DNA from 3 places in the Cupriavidus sp. C3SS-1 genome. Region 1 is predicted to be linked to each of the others. Evidence: predicted binding sites of a transcription regulator. Region 1 holds the regulator's gene; each other region holds the start of a gene.
The links. Region 1 encodes LexA, which represses DNA repair genes until DNA is damaged. Its sites were predicted from a motif close to ACTGTATNNNNATACAGT; they were not measured.

Region 2: the regulator LexA is predicted to act here: its motif matches at 1,826-1,843, upstream of recA (recombinase RecA).
Region 3: the regulator LexA is predicted to act here: its motif matches at 2,357-2,374, upstream of imuA (translesion DNA synthesis-associated protein ImuA).

What each region holds. Positions count from the first base shown of each region.
Region 1 is NZ_CP172699.1:1,892,092-1,896,559, reverse strand. It holds gene ACIGJC_RS08785 (hypothetical protein) at 1-13, shown strand, start outside; gene ACIGJC_RS08780 (hypothetical protein) at 405-776, opposite strand; gene ACIGJC_RS08775 (DUF2188 domain-containing protein) at 957-1,181, opposite strand; gene ACIGJC_RS08770 (hypothetical protein) at 1,382-1,558, shown strand; gene ACIGJC_RS08765 (hypothetical protein) at 1,674-1,880, shown strand; gene ACIGJC_RS08760 (hypothetical protein) at 1,943-2,113, opposite strand; gene lexA (transcriptional repressor LexA) at 2,219-2,875, opposite strand; gene ACIGJC_RS08750 (asparaginase) at 3,071-4,069, shown strand; gene rpsF (30S ribosomal protein S6) at 4,171-4,468, shown strand, end outside.
Region 2 is NZ_CP172699.1:576,569-581,036, forward strand. It holds gene ACIGJC_RS02750 (sensor histidine kinase N-terminal domain-containing protein) at 1-998, opposite strand, end outside; gene ACIGJC_RS02755 (response regulator) at 1,068-1,757, opposite strand; gene recA (recombinase RecA) at 2,053-3,114, shown strand; gene recX (recombination regulator RecX) at 3,215-3,685, shown strand; gene ACIGJC_RS02770 (DUF2889 domain-containing protein) at 3,968-4,468, shown strand, end outside.
Region 3 is NZ_CP172700.1:954,728-959,195, reverse strand. It holds gene ACIGJC_RS20380 (Y-family DNA polymerase) at 1-1,512, opposite strand, end outside; gene imuA (translesion DNA synthesis-associated protein ImuA) at 1,445-2,308, opposite strand; gene ACIGJC_RS20370 (SgcJ/EcaC family oxidoreductase) at 2,549-3,028, opposite strand; gene ACIGJC_RS20365 (LacI family DNA-binding transcriptional regulator) at 3,209-4,264, shown strand; gene ACIGJC_RS20360 (sulfite exporter TauE/SafE family protein) at 4,261-4,468, opposite strand, start outside.

The sequences.
Region 1 (4,468 bases):
GGGGCCGCGGTAACGACCGGGCGCATGCTGACACTCCCATTTGGGGGGCTTCCATGATCGCGGTTGCGCCGTTGTAGGAAAGCACCCGGCAGTCACAGAACCCCTGTCCTACATCCTCCCGAAGGTCCGCTGCATATGCTGGAAAGGACGAGGATAGGACAGGAGAGTCTTATGAAAATCACTCTTGTGCTGCTTACCGCTTTCACAGCGTTGCTCAGCGGTTGCGTCGTGGCCCCCGATCGCGATGAGCACCGGGACGGTGGCTACTACAGCGATGGTCGATACCACAATCATGATCGCGATCGCGGCGACCGGGATGACCATCGGGACTACGGGGACAGGGATCGGTGGCAGAACGGGCCGAGATACTGACGCTGCAGCGTGGCGATTGACAATCGGACGGCCTAGCGACCGCGGGCGGGCAGCGCCTTGATGGTCATCGTGCCGTCCTTCTGGACATCCGCGCGGGCAAGTGCATCGAGCGAAATCGTCTTGGTCGGCTTTCTGGGCACGACGATCACCGCATCCCCGCGGAGATTTTTCACCCAGCAACCGGTGTCCCACGCGCCGTGGTAGGCCGCATAAAAGCGCATTTGATCGGCGCCGGCCAAGGGCAGGTCGCACTTCTTGTGCAGGTACAGCACCGTGGGGAACGGCGTTCGAACCGTTTCCCCGACCCTCATGTCGTCAAACGGATAGACATAGGCGTCTTCGGCGCGCGCGGCTGTGGCTGTGGCGGCGGCCAGTGCCGCGATCATCCATACCAGCTTCATCATGGCGATCACCAGGGGCTGACGAAGGCGGGTTTGCGAGCCCGCGCCCAGCCAGAGAGCTATCTGGCAAAAATTGTACGTCGCCTTGCAGCGAAAAACCCGGCGACACGCGCCGGGTTATGTTCGCCAGCCGCTATATCGAGCGTTGTCCTGGGTGTCCGGTTTCGCGAGCCGGCCCAGCCATCACTCTTTGATGTCGGGCGTCTCCTGGCCAAACGAATTCCTTTCATGGATCTGTCCATCCCGGCCGTGAATCAGCAGCTCGACCTTCGTCCGTCTCGCCTTCTCCGTGCCGGTGGCGATGGCGTGTTGCTGGCAGGTGAAACGCTGCTCATTTCCGGACCCGCCTTCGAGCTGTACGGCCCAGCCATTGTAGGTCGGCACGACGTGGATATTCTTGTTGGCCATGGCTGTCTCCTGGAGTCTGTGCAGATAGTGTCGGCCTGGGAACACCGCGCCGGTATCAGTCGCTGTCCGACAAGGCGATCGCAGGCGGATGGGGTTTATACCGACTGTCCCGATTCGCCAAGCGGATGTCACCTGGAGTCAAATGGATTTGCACCGGTTTTCCATACTGGCGTGGTAACGAACTCGTTCTCCACATCATCATGCTTGCCCTGGCTATCTGGCTGCTTTGTTCTTTCGGGATTGGTCTGCTGGCCCACATTCTGGGCCGCTCCGTTGCGGTCTGGCTGACCTTTTCGATGATCTTCACGCCATCCCTCGGGCTGATCGCAATGGCTATCCTGGGTAAGAAGGCAACGACACAGCAGCTGCGGGTCTGAAGAGTGCGGCCGTCGGCTCGGCACGACCCTGTTCCGCCCCCGCCGAGCGGGAAGCAACTGGCTTCGGATGGTCAGGACCTTCATGCTACGATGCCCCGGACACCGGGAGGCTGCCATGGAATATCGATACAAGAGCCGGGAAATCTCGATTCAGTCAATCAAGGCGCCCGACGGTCAATGGGACTGGTCGTTTGTCATCCGTGGACACGGACATCGACATAACGCCGGCGCGCTCGCGGCAACGGAAGACAGTGCCATCGAGGCGGCCTACGCGGCTGCGAGGCATGAGATCGACCATATCTCCGGCGACGCCAACGACTAGCCGCCGTCAGGGCGGCATTACCGCTGCATTTCACTCCGGCCGGCCCCGCCCATCGGCAAGCCTCAGGCCAGGAGCTTGGTCGGCTCGGCCAGTTCCAGCATCCGGCAGATCGCCGCCATGCTGCCAACCATGGTACGGCGCTGCGCGCCCTGATAGATGCGAACCCCCTTCGATTGCCGGAACGGCACGGGCTTGACCGGCTGGCGTGCGGCGATGTGGTTGGTTTGCGGCATGGCTACACCTCTCGATTGGCAAAAGCGGGGTCAACACCCGTCAGGCGGGCGGCGTCGGCACTGCAAGGAGGAGGGCGGCGGCTAGCGCGCGGCTGGCCGCGCTGGTCAGAAGCCCGAGGAGCGGATCAGCCCGACGGCAATGCCTTCGAGCGAGAACTCTTCGCGTCCGGGCCCGACCATGATGTTCGGGAAGTCCGGGTTTTCCGCGATCAGCTCGATGGCGCCGTCACGGCGCTGCAGGCGCTTGACGGTGACGTCGTCGCCCAGGCGCGCCACGACGATCTTGCCGTTGGGCGCCTCGCTGGCCTTGCGCACGGCCAGCAGGTCGCCGTCGAGGATGCCGGCGTCGCGCATGCTCAGGCCGCGCACGCGCAGCAGGTAGTCGGGGCGTTCGTCGAAGACCGAGGCATCGACCTGGTACTGCCGGTCGATATGCTCGGCGGCCAGGATCGGGCTGCCGGCGGCCACGCGGCCCACCAGCGGCAGCGTCAGCTGCATGACCCCGGACATCGGCAGGGAAAACTGGTCGGGGGTTTCCGAATCGCTGCGCGCCACCTTCAGGCGGATGCCGCGCGACGCGCCCGGCGTCAGTTCGATCACGCCCTTGCGCGCCAGCGCTCGCAGATGTTCTTCCGCGGCATTGGGCGATGAGAAGCCAAACTCCGCGGCGATCTCGGCGCGCGTGGGCGGGAAACCCGTGCCGCGGATCGTATTGCGGATCAGGTCGAAAATTTGCTGCTGCCGGGGTGTCAGGGTCGCCATGGAAGCGTTCCGATAAGTGCCCCGGTGCTATTTGTCCGCCAGCCGGGTGAGCACTGTATGTTTAAACAGTATGCTGTGATTTTATACAGTATCGGCGCAAGCGCAAGCAGAATTTCAGAAGCGTCTGCTCGACATCCGGTTTGCCCGCATGCCGCAGGTACAATCGCCGGACTTCAGCTCCCTGTATCCCCCACCATGTCCCAGCTTCCCCGCATCGTGGTTCTGGCCACTGGCGGCACCATTGCCGGCGCCTCGACCAATCCGGCCAGCAGCGCGCGCTACCAGGCCGCGACGGTGCCCGTGTCGACGTTGCTGGCGGCTGTGCCGGCGTTGCAGTCTATGGCGCGGATTGAAGCCGAGCAGGTGGCGCAGATCGATAGCAAGGACATGGTGTTCTCGCTTTGGCCGACGCTGGCCGCGCGTATTCAGCATTGGTCGGCCGAGCCGGACGTGGCCGGCATCGTCATTACACATGGCACGGACACGCTCGAAGAGACGGCGATGTTCCTGCACTTGACCCAGGCCTGTCCGGTGCCCGTGGTACTGACCGCCGCAATGCGGCCGTCGACGTCGTTGTCGGCGGACGGTCCGCTCAATCTGCTAGATGCGGTGCGCGTCGCCGGCCATCCGGCTGCGCGCGGCAAGGGGGTCCTGGTGGTGCTGAACCAGCAGATCCATGCGGCGCGCGACGTGACCAAGGCGCATACCTCGGCGGTGGATGCCTTTGCGTCGCCGCAGGGCGGTCCGCTGGGTTTCGTGCAGGACGAGCTGGTGCGGCTGCCGCGCACGCCCACGCAGTCCGTTGCGGCGGTCTTTCCCGTGCCGGCCCGGTGGCCCGAGGTCGAGATCGTCGCGAGCTATACGCAGCCGGGGCGCATCGCGGTGGACGCAATGGTGGCTGCCGGCGTACGCGGCCTGGTCGTTGCGGCGGCGGGCAACGGTTCGGTGCATGAGACGCTGATCGCGGCGCTCAGGGACGCCGCCGCGGCCGGTGTTGCCGTGGTGCGGAGTTCGCGGACCGGGGCCGGTCATGTGTCGATTCCGCCAGTTACGGACCCCGATGCCGGCCTGTTTGTCTCCGCCGCGGACCTGAACCCCTATAAGGCAAGGGTGCTGTTGCTGGTGGCGCTTGCGCAAGAACCGGGGCTGGCGGCGGCGCCGGACCGGCTCCAGGCGCTGTTCGCCTCGGCGTGATTGCGGTTGCGTGATTGTCAATAGCCGGGCTATACTTTAAGGCTATTCAACCTTGCCGCACCGGACGTGACGCCCGGGTGGCTTATCCAAAAGGAGCGTCAATGCGTCATTACGAAATCGTATTCATCGTCCACCCGGACCAGAGCGAGCAAGTGCCGGCCATGATCGAGCGTTACAAGTCGCTCGTGACGTCGCAAGGCGGCCAGATTCACCGCGTGGAAGACTGGGGCCGTCGCCAGATGGCTTACATGATCCAGAAGCTGGCAAAGGCTCACTACGTTTGCGTCAACATCGAGTGCGGCAAGGATACCCTGGTCGAGCTGGAACACGCCTTCAAGTTCAATGACGCCGTGCTGCGCCATCTGATCGTGCAGACCAAGAAGGCCGAAACCGCTCCTT
Region 2 (4,468 bases), 1.3 Mb from region 1:
AGGTGCGCCGTGCGTTCGGAACTGCCCGCGATCTGCGCCAGCGACCGGCGCAATTCCTCCGGCGACTGTTCGCGCTGTGCCAGTTCCGCCTGCATGCGCAGTCCCGCAAGCGGGGTCTTCATCTGGTGCGCGGCATCGGCGATAAAACGCTTTTGCGTCTGCACCGACTGGTCCAGCCGCGCCAGCAGCTCGTTGAACGACGCGACCAGCGGCGTGATCTCTTGCGGCGCCGCGCGCTCGTCGATGGGGCTGGTATCGCCGGGATTGCGCGCGCGGATACGCTGCTGGATCGCCGTGAGCGGCGCGAGCCCGCGCGTGAGCCCGAACCACACCAGCACCACGGCGAGCGGCAGGATCACGAACTGCGGCAGGATCACGCCCTTGATGATCTCGTTGGCAAGCCGCGCGCGCTTGTCGAGGGTCTCTGCCACCTGCACCAGCACGGGCTGGGTACCGCCGACGTTCTTGAGATCGACATAGGTGTAGGCCACGCGCACGTCGTTGGCCGCCACGCGGTCATCGCGCAGCGAGACCAGGCCGGGATGGCCCTGGTCTTCTTCGGATGGCAGCGGCAGGTCGTGGTCACCGGCGACATACTCGCCGCGCTTGCCGACGACCTGGTAGTAGATGTTGTCGGTCTCGTCCGCGCGCAGGATCTCGCGCGCCGACAACGGTAGTTGCAGCGTGACGCGCCCATTCACTTCGCGGACCTGCTGCGACAGCACGATGGCGCTGGCCTCGAGCGCGCGATCGAACGGCCCGTTGGCGATCGACTTGGCCACCAGGTACGTGACGGCGATGCTCATCGGCCACAGCAGGAGCAGCGGCGCCAGCATCCAGTCCAGGATCTCGCCGAACAGCGAGCGCGGGGCGGGGTGGGCGGTGCTTTCCTCCAGATGGGGCAGGGCGTCGGCCAGGTCGTCGGGATCGGAGGCGCCGGACGGGGGCGCGGGATCCTTGGCGGGCCGATGCCGCCATGGCAGTCGCAGCTGGCTCATCTCGGCAAAGGGTGTAGGCGGTTTCGGTCGAGTGATCGGCTGCGTGGACGGGAACGGCGCGCGGACGCCTTAGTTCGGGGCGGCCACGGCCGGCTGGAATTTTTCCAGGCAATAGCCCAGTCCGCGCACGGTGGCGATGCGGATGCCGCCGACCTCGATCTTCTTGCGCAGCCGGTGCACGTAGACCTCGATCGCGTTATTGCTGACTTCATCGCCCCATTCGCACAGATGGTCGACCAGTTGTTCCTTGGAGACCAGCCGCCCGCTGCGCGTCAGCAGGATTTCCAGTAGTCCGATTTCGCGCGCCGACAGGTCCAGCATCTGATCGTTCATATAGGCAATGCGACCGACCTGGTCGAAGGACAGGGGGCCATGGCGCATCAGCGTGGCGCCGCCGCCTGCGCCGCGTCGTACCAGCGCGCGCACCCGGGCCTCAAGTTCGGTCAGCGCGAAAGGCTTGGCCATATAGTCGTCGGCGCCCAGATCCAGGCCTTTGACGCGCTCGCCCACGCTGTCCGCGGCGGTCAGGATCAGCACCGGCAGCATGGCGCCGCGCGCGCGCAGGCGCTTCAGGACTTCCAGGCCCGGCATGCGCGGCAGGCCCAGATCCAGGATCAGCAGGTCGAAATTCTGGGTCGACAGCGCGGAATCGGCCTCCAGGCCATTCGTGACATGGTCGACGGCATAACCGGAGTGACGCAACGAGCGCGTCAGGCCGTCGGCCAGCACATCGTCATCTTCGGCGATCAGAATGCGCATGGTTGTCTCCACCACGGCCGGCATTGCCAGCGGCCACGCAAACAATGCGGACAGGGCTTGCCAAGCATACTGTTTTTTTATACAGTACCCGCACATTCCGCGCAGGCCGCAGCAGAAGGCGGCTGTGCAGGCAGTCGGGTGATTTTGTAGTTGTGGCGAGACCCGGGAAACCGGTCGGCAGCAAGCCGGAAGAGCCGGAAGAGCCGGAAGAGCCGGAAAATTCTGAAATGCCGGTGCCGCGCCACATTCGACCCTTTATACCACCATTGACTCAACATTTGACTCAAGGACGACCATGGACGACAAGAAGGCAGGTGCCGGCGTGAGCGCCGAGAAGCAGAAGGCGCTTGCCGCCGCGCTCTCCCAGATCGAGAAGCAGTTCGGCAAGGGCTCGATCATGCGCCTGGGCGATGGCGAGGTCGAAAAGGATATCCAGGTGGTATCCACCGGCTCGCTCGGCCTGGACATCGCGCTTGGCGTCGGCGGCCTGCCGCGCGGGCGCGTGGTCGAGATCTATGGTCCGGAATCGTCGGGCAAGACCACGCTGACGCTGCAGGTCGTGGCCGAAATGCAGAAGCTGGGCGGCACCTGCGCCTTTATCGATGCCGAGCACGCGCTCGACGTCAACTACGCGGGCAAGCTGGGCGTGAACGTCGGCGACCTGCTCATCTCGCAGCCGGACACCGGCGAGCAGGCGCTGGAAATCACCGATGCGCTGGTGCGTTCGGGCTCGGTCGACCTGATCGTCATCGACTCGGTGGCCGCGCTGGTCCCCAAGGCCGAAATCGAAGGCGAAATGGGCGATTCGCTGCCCGGCCTGCAGGCCCGCCTGATGAGCCAGGCGCTGCGCAAGCTGACCGGCACCATCAAGCGCACCAACTGCCTGGTGATCTTCATCAACCAGATTCGCATGAAGATCGGCGTGATGTTCGGTTCGCCGGAAACCACCACGGGCGGCAATGCACTGAAGTTCTATGCCTCCGTGCGCCTGGACATCCGCCGTATCGGTTCGATCAAGAAGGGCGACGACGTGATCGGCAACGAGACCAAGGTCAAGGTGGTCAAGAACAAGGTGTCGCCGCCGTTCCGCGAGGCCTTCTTCGATATCCTCTACGGCCAGGGTATTTCGCGCCAGGGCGAGATCATCGACCTGGGCGTGGACGCCAAGATCGTCGAGAAGTCGGGCGCCTGGTACAGCTACAACGGCGACAAGATCGGCCAGGGCAAGGACAATGCGCGCGAATTCCTGCGCGAGAACCCGGACATTGCCCAGGAGATCGAGAACAAGGTCCGCACCGCGCTGGGCGTGGCGCCGATGAATGGCGTGCAGGCGGCCGCGGTCGTGGAACAAGACTGAGCGCTGCCGACAGGCACGCTCCAGGGGGCTGGCGCATTGCCGATGCGCCAGCCTTTTTTGTTTCCCGCCTTACCCGAATTCCGAATTCCGAATTGCGCCGATGGCCACCCGACCCCCGCTTTCCCTCAAGGCCCGCGCCGTAGGCTACCTGTCGCGCCGCGAGCACAGCCGGGCGGAACTGGCGCGCAAGCTGGCACCGCACGCGGAATCCCCCGAGCAGCTCGAACAGCTGCTCGATGCGCTCGAGCGCGAGAACTGGCTGTCCAACCAGCGTTTTGCCGACAGCCTGCTGCACCGCCGCGGCAGCCGCTACGGTGCAGCCCGCGTCATCCAGGAGGCCAAGACCCACCAGCTTGGCAGCGAGCAGTTGGGCGAATTGCGAGATCGCCTGCGCGAGTCCGAGCCCGAGCGCGCGCGCGAGGTCTGGCGCAAGCGTTTCGGCACCCCGCCGGCCACGCCGGAAGAGCGGGCGAAGCAAATCCGTTTCATGATGGCGCGCGGTTTTTCGCGCTCGGTCATCGGCAAGGTGATCCAGGGCGCCGAGGACGAGTATCCGGACGGGATGGAATAGGGCGGCCGGCCCGCGTATCCGGCCTGAGTTCAGGGCAATACCAGTACTGGCGACAAGTGTATTCGGCCGTATGCCAGCTACGCCGCGGGCCGAGTCCGGCACCGGGAGCGGCCATATGGCTTTTATCCGCCGGTTTTCCGCTCCCGTTGGCCGACAATCCGACGCCGACACTTGGCGCATGCGGATGTTCCCGGGCAAAGCGGTCCGGCATGTTAAACTCTTCGGGTTTTTCGGCGCCGTTGCCTTTCCACGGTACCTTGCCCCCGTATTCCCAGTCTGGTCATGCCTCTTTCCCAGCCCGTCAACCGCTCCCTGCGTCATACCCGCGCCATTACGGCCCAGGCTTACCTCAGGGAAGACGGCTTGTGGGACATCGAGGTCAACCTGACCGACACCAAGCCGCGTGACATTGACCTCGCTGGCGGCCGGATCCGTCCGGTTGGACAGCCGCTGCACGACCTGTGGCTGCGCGTCACGATAGACGAGCAACTCAACGTGCTGGATGCGGAGGCTTGTTCCGACTGGGTGCCGTATCCGACGCAATGCGACCAGATCGGCCCGGCTTACCGCAAGCTGATCGGACTGAACCTGCGCAAGGGCTTCCGCAAGGCGGTGCGCGATCGCCTGTCCGGTATCCAGGGCTGCTCGCATCTGACCGAAGCCGCTGGCGTGCTGCCGAGTGCCGCGATCCAGGCATTCGCCGGCGAAGTCATCAGCATTCGCGATGGCGCCGACAATGATCCCAATCCCGAACCCCCTTACCAGTTGAACGGCTGCCACGCG
Region 3 (4,468 bases), on a different replicon from region 1:
GCGCTCGCGATAGACCCAGCAACGCAGGCCGTCGGCGCGCTCGGCGATGAAATAGTCGCGCGTGGCCAGCGCGCCGTCCCACCAGCCGGCTTCGATGCGCTCCGGCCGGGTCAGCATGGATAGCGGCCCGCCGTGGTTCGGACGGTGGTTGCGCACCGGCAGCGGCTGCGGTTGCGGCAACAGCCACAGCGGGCGCTCCGGCCATGGCGGCAGCGGCGCGTCCGCCGGCTTGCCGGCGGCCTCGTCGAGCGGGCGCCAGCGGTTGGCGCACTCGGGCCGGTGGTCGGCCAGTGGCTGCGGCTGCAGCACGTTGTCGCGGCCCAGGCGGGCCACCAGCGTGTCGAGCACGCGGCCGAGTTCGGCCGGCGTGCCGCCGGGCTCGGGGAACAGCGCGTCGCTTTGCGGCAGGTACTCGGCCATGGCTTCCACGCGCAGCGCCAGGCCTGTTACCGGGGCATGGAAATTCAGCTTGTCGAGCTTTTCGCGCAGCAGGCGCGACAGGTGCGCCGGATCGCGGCTGGGCTGGGCCAGGCCCACCATCACGGGCGTGCCCACGGTATCGGCGCCGAGCCGGTAGCGCTCATGTTCGAGCACCAGCACGCAGCGCGTCACGCCGGCCTGCTGCACCGCCAGCCAGCCGGCCAGCGCCAGCAGCAGGCGCTGCGCGCCGGCCAGCACGCCTTCGGCCGATTCGATGCGCCCCGGCAGGTCCATGCGCTGCGCGAACGCGGGCGGCGCGGCGAACCAGGTGAAGCTGGCCGTGGCGTCGCCATAGGCCTGGTCCAGCCGGGCCAGCAATTGCGGGCCCAGCCGGCGTGACAAGCCGGCGCGCGGCAGGCGCCGCACCTCGCCCAGCGTGCGGCAGCCGATGCCGTCGAGCCAGGCCGGATCCGCCAGCAGGCGCAGCGCCTCGACCGGCAAGCGATCCAGCAGGCGCCCCATGCGCGCGGCCTGCACTGCCCGCCGCGCCGGCCGCACGATGCCGCGTCGGGTGCGGCGCATGGGCTGGCGCGCGAGCCATGCCGCGCCATGGGCCGTGGCCCCGCTGCCCACCTGCGCGAACGTGCCGAGCTGCCGCACGCACGCGCGCACCGCCCGGCACAGCGCGCGGTGGCCGCCGAACAGGCGCAGGCTGGCGCTGACGTCGAGCATCAGCGTGGCCGCTTCCGGGTCTTCATCGAACGTGACGAGCGGCGTGAAATGCAGCAGCGCCAGCGCCGCCGCGTGCAGCAGCCCGGCTTCGGCGGCCGGGTTGCGCTCCAGTTGCACCACCTCGGCCGAGAGCGCCTGCACGCCGCCGCGCCGCATGCCGAAACTCACGCCCAGCGCCATGGCCGGGGCGTTGGCCAGCATCACGCGCTCGCGCTCCATCACCACCACCGGCAGGGCATGGTGCAGCGTGCCGAGGGGGGAGGAAGGCGTGGAGGAAGGCGCCGTGGCCAACTCAGGCCAGCTCGGCTGCAGCGCGTCCAGCGACAGGCGCGGCAGATGCACCGCGATCCAGTACGACATGGGCGGAACCTCCCGCAACAACAGGTGAAACATTTGGGGCCGGCGTGGCATGGCCGCCGCGGCGGGCGCCCTCCAGGCCATCCAGCCGCAAGCGCAGCGGTGCTTCGCGCACCGGGCCGCGCCGCTTGTGGAAAACGATGGACAGTTCGTTGCCCGGCAACGGCGACAGCAGCAAGCGCAGCACGGCCGGCGACGACTCGCGCAGTGCCGCGGCCGGGCGCATGGCCCACACCGCGGCGTCGCCGGCCTGTGCCAGCACTTGCAGGCGGCGCATCGCCTCGGGCCGCGCGGCCGGCAGCCACACCAGCACTGCGCCGAACGCCTGGCTGCGCAGCATCTGTTCGGCTGCCCACAGCACATCGGCCTGCTGCGCGTGCTTGCCGGCGCCAGCGGCCGGGCGCACCCAGTAGAGCTGGCGTGCCGGCAAACCCGCCGCGGCCAGCCCCAATGCATTGGGCAGGTAAGGCGGCCCCACCAGCCCGATGCGCCGCCCCGCCGCCGCCAGTGCCCGCAGCGCCGGCAGGAGCAGCCGCAACTCGCCCGACCCGCCCTGCGTGGTCAGCAACTCCGTCACCCCGCCCACCGGCCAGCCGCCGCCGGGCAGTTCCGCCGCCAGCCCGGCATAGCCGGCCGGCCACACCGGCTGGCTGCCGGCGCGGCCAAGCTGGCCGGCGCGCCACAAGCTGGGGTAACGATGCTCGAGCGCCGCCATGGCCTCCTCCCGGCTTGGCGGGGGCTGCTGGTCAGGCGAAGGGAAAGCGGGAGCCTCCGCGGCGGGGGCTGCGGGTGCGGTCATGGGGATGTTTGGGTTTCGCCTGGAGGGGCGGTGGTGATTTTTACGATAACTGTATATTTATACAGTATTCGCAGGAACGCAAGGGGCTCCGTGGAATGTGACGGGATCGGACTTTGGGGGGCGTCGGCGGGGGCTTCTGGTTATGACGGGGTCGTCGCTCTTGACGCCGGCGTAGCCGGCGAAACAGCAGTGCCTGCCAAGAGCGACGCCCCAGTCATAACCAGAGAACCTCCCCCCTTCTCACTTCTCCGGCATCGCCGAAGAATGATGACTCGTAATCAGCCACTGCGATCCGTCCCAGCGATAGGTATAGGTATATCGCGCCTTAACAACAGCCCCCGTCCGCGCAAACGTAAACGTATAAAGCCCCGCATCCACCGCCGAATTGCACCCCAGCTCGATCCGCCGGAAATCGATCCTCCCCGAAGGCCGGTCCTGCAGGAAATGCTGGAAGTAATCTTCCCGCTCCGCCACCGTCAGCCGGGGCTTGTTGGATACCGTCGCCAGCAGAATCGACCGTTCCGCATAATTGGCCGCGACCTTGCGCGGATCCCCCGTCTGCAGCGACTGGTTCCACCGGTCGAACAACGCCGCGATCTCCTGTTCCGAGGTCGCCTTGCAGCTTGCCGCAGGCGCTCCCTGCGCGTTGCCCTGCGTACCCTGATTCATGGCGCACCCTGCGAGCGCGGCCGCCAGCACTGCAATGGGAATCAGCTTCATGGCAACGTCCTCCGTTTGGTATCCGGCGCCTGACCCAGGCTCACCGCATCAAAAGTATGGAATATCCCGCCAGCAAGTGTTAGGCCTGTCCGGCGAGCACCATCGCCGCGCCGGATGCCCCGCCACCCTCAACGGTCCCCTGCGCTGTTGTATCCTCCCGGCACTGTTTCCGGAAATGGCATGTCCGACCCCAACACCCCCTCTTCGTCCAGCCCGGCCGACAAGCCGCGCCGCCTCACCATCCACGATGTCGCACGCGCGGCCGGCGTTTCCCTGACCACCGTTTCGCACGCGCTCAATGACCGTGGCGTGGTGGACCCGGAAACGCGCGCACGCGTCAAGCGCATCGCGGCCGAGCTTGGCTACCGGCCCAGCGTGCGCGCGCGGCGCCTGCAGTCGGGCCGCGCGAACTGCATCGCGCTGCTGTCGTCGATGCCGTTCGCCGTGGCCGGCGGCACGTCGCGCCTGGGCTTCATGATGGAAGTCGCGGCCATCGCCGCGGAAGCGGCCATGGCACGCGGGCTGGGCGTCGTACTGGTGCCGCCGCTGGAAGGCGCCGGCGGCTTGCTGGAAACGCTCGACATCGACGGCGCGGTGGTGATCGAGCCCGTGGCCGGCGACCCGCATATCGCACGCCTGCGCGAACGCGGCGTGAGCATCGTGTCGATCGGCCGCGAACCGCTGACCGATCATCCGGTGCCGTATGTGGACCTGCAATCGGCGCAGACGGCACGCCTGCTGCTGGAACATCTCCATGCGCATGGCCGCAGAAGAATCGGACTGATGATCGGCGAGACCGCGCGGCAGTCCTACGTGGAAACCGAACGCGTCTACCGCGAATTCACGCGCGACATGGATCTGCCGTGCGAACTGGTCAAGGCGCCCGAGGCGCTCGGCGAGGCCGCCGGCGCCGAGGCTTGCGCGCAGTTGCTGGCGCGCATGCCAGGACTGGATGCGCTGTGCGCGCCCGTGGATGCGTTCGCCGTGGGCGCCATGGGCCATCTCCATGCAATAGGCAAGCGCATTCCGGAAGACGTGCAGGTGGTGACGCGCTACGACGGCATCCGCGCGCGCACCGCACAACCACCGCTCACCGCCGTCGACCTGCACCTTGAACGCGTCGCCGCGCTGGCCGTGGAACTGCTGTTCGCGCACCTGTCGGGAAATCGCAGCCAGCATGCCATTGCCGCGCCGGCACCTGAGTTGATGGTGCGCGCGTCGTCGGCAACGGCCTAGCCGCGCAGCAGCACCACCGCGCCCGATACCAGCGCAAACACCAGCACGCCCACGCGCAGCATGCGCTGGTTGATGCGCCGGTGGACCAGGTGGCTGGCCACCATGCCCGCCGCCAGCACGGGCAGCAGTTCCATCGCATAGACCACTTGCTCCATGCCGAGACGGCCGCCGACGGCCAGCACCACGAGCGAAAGCGTCTCGCCC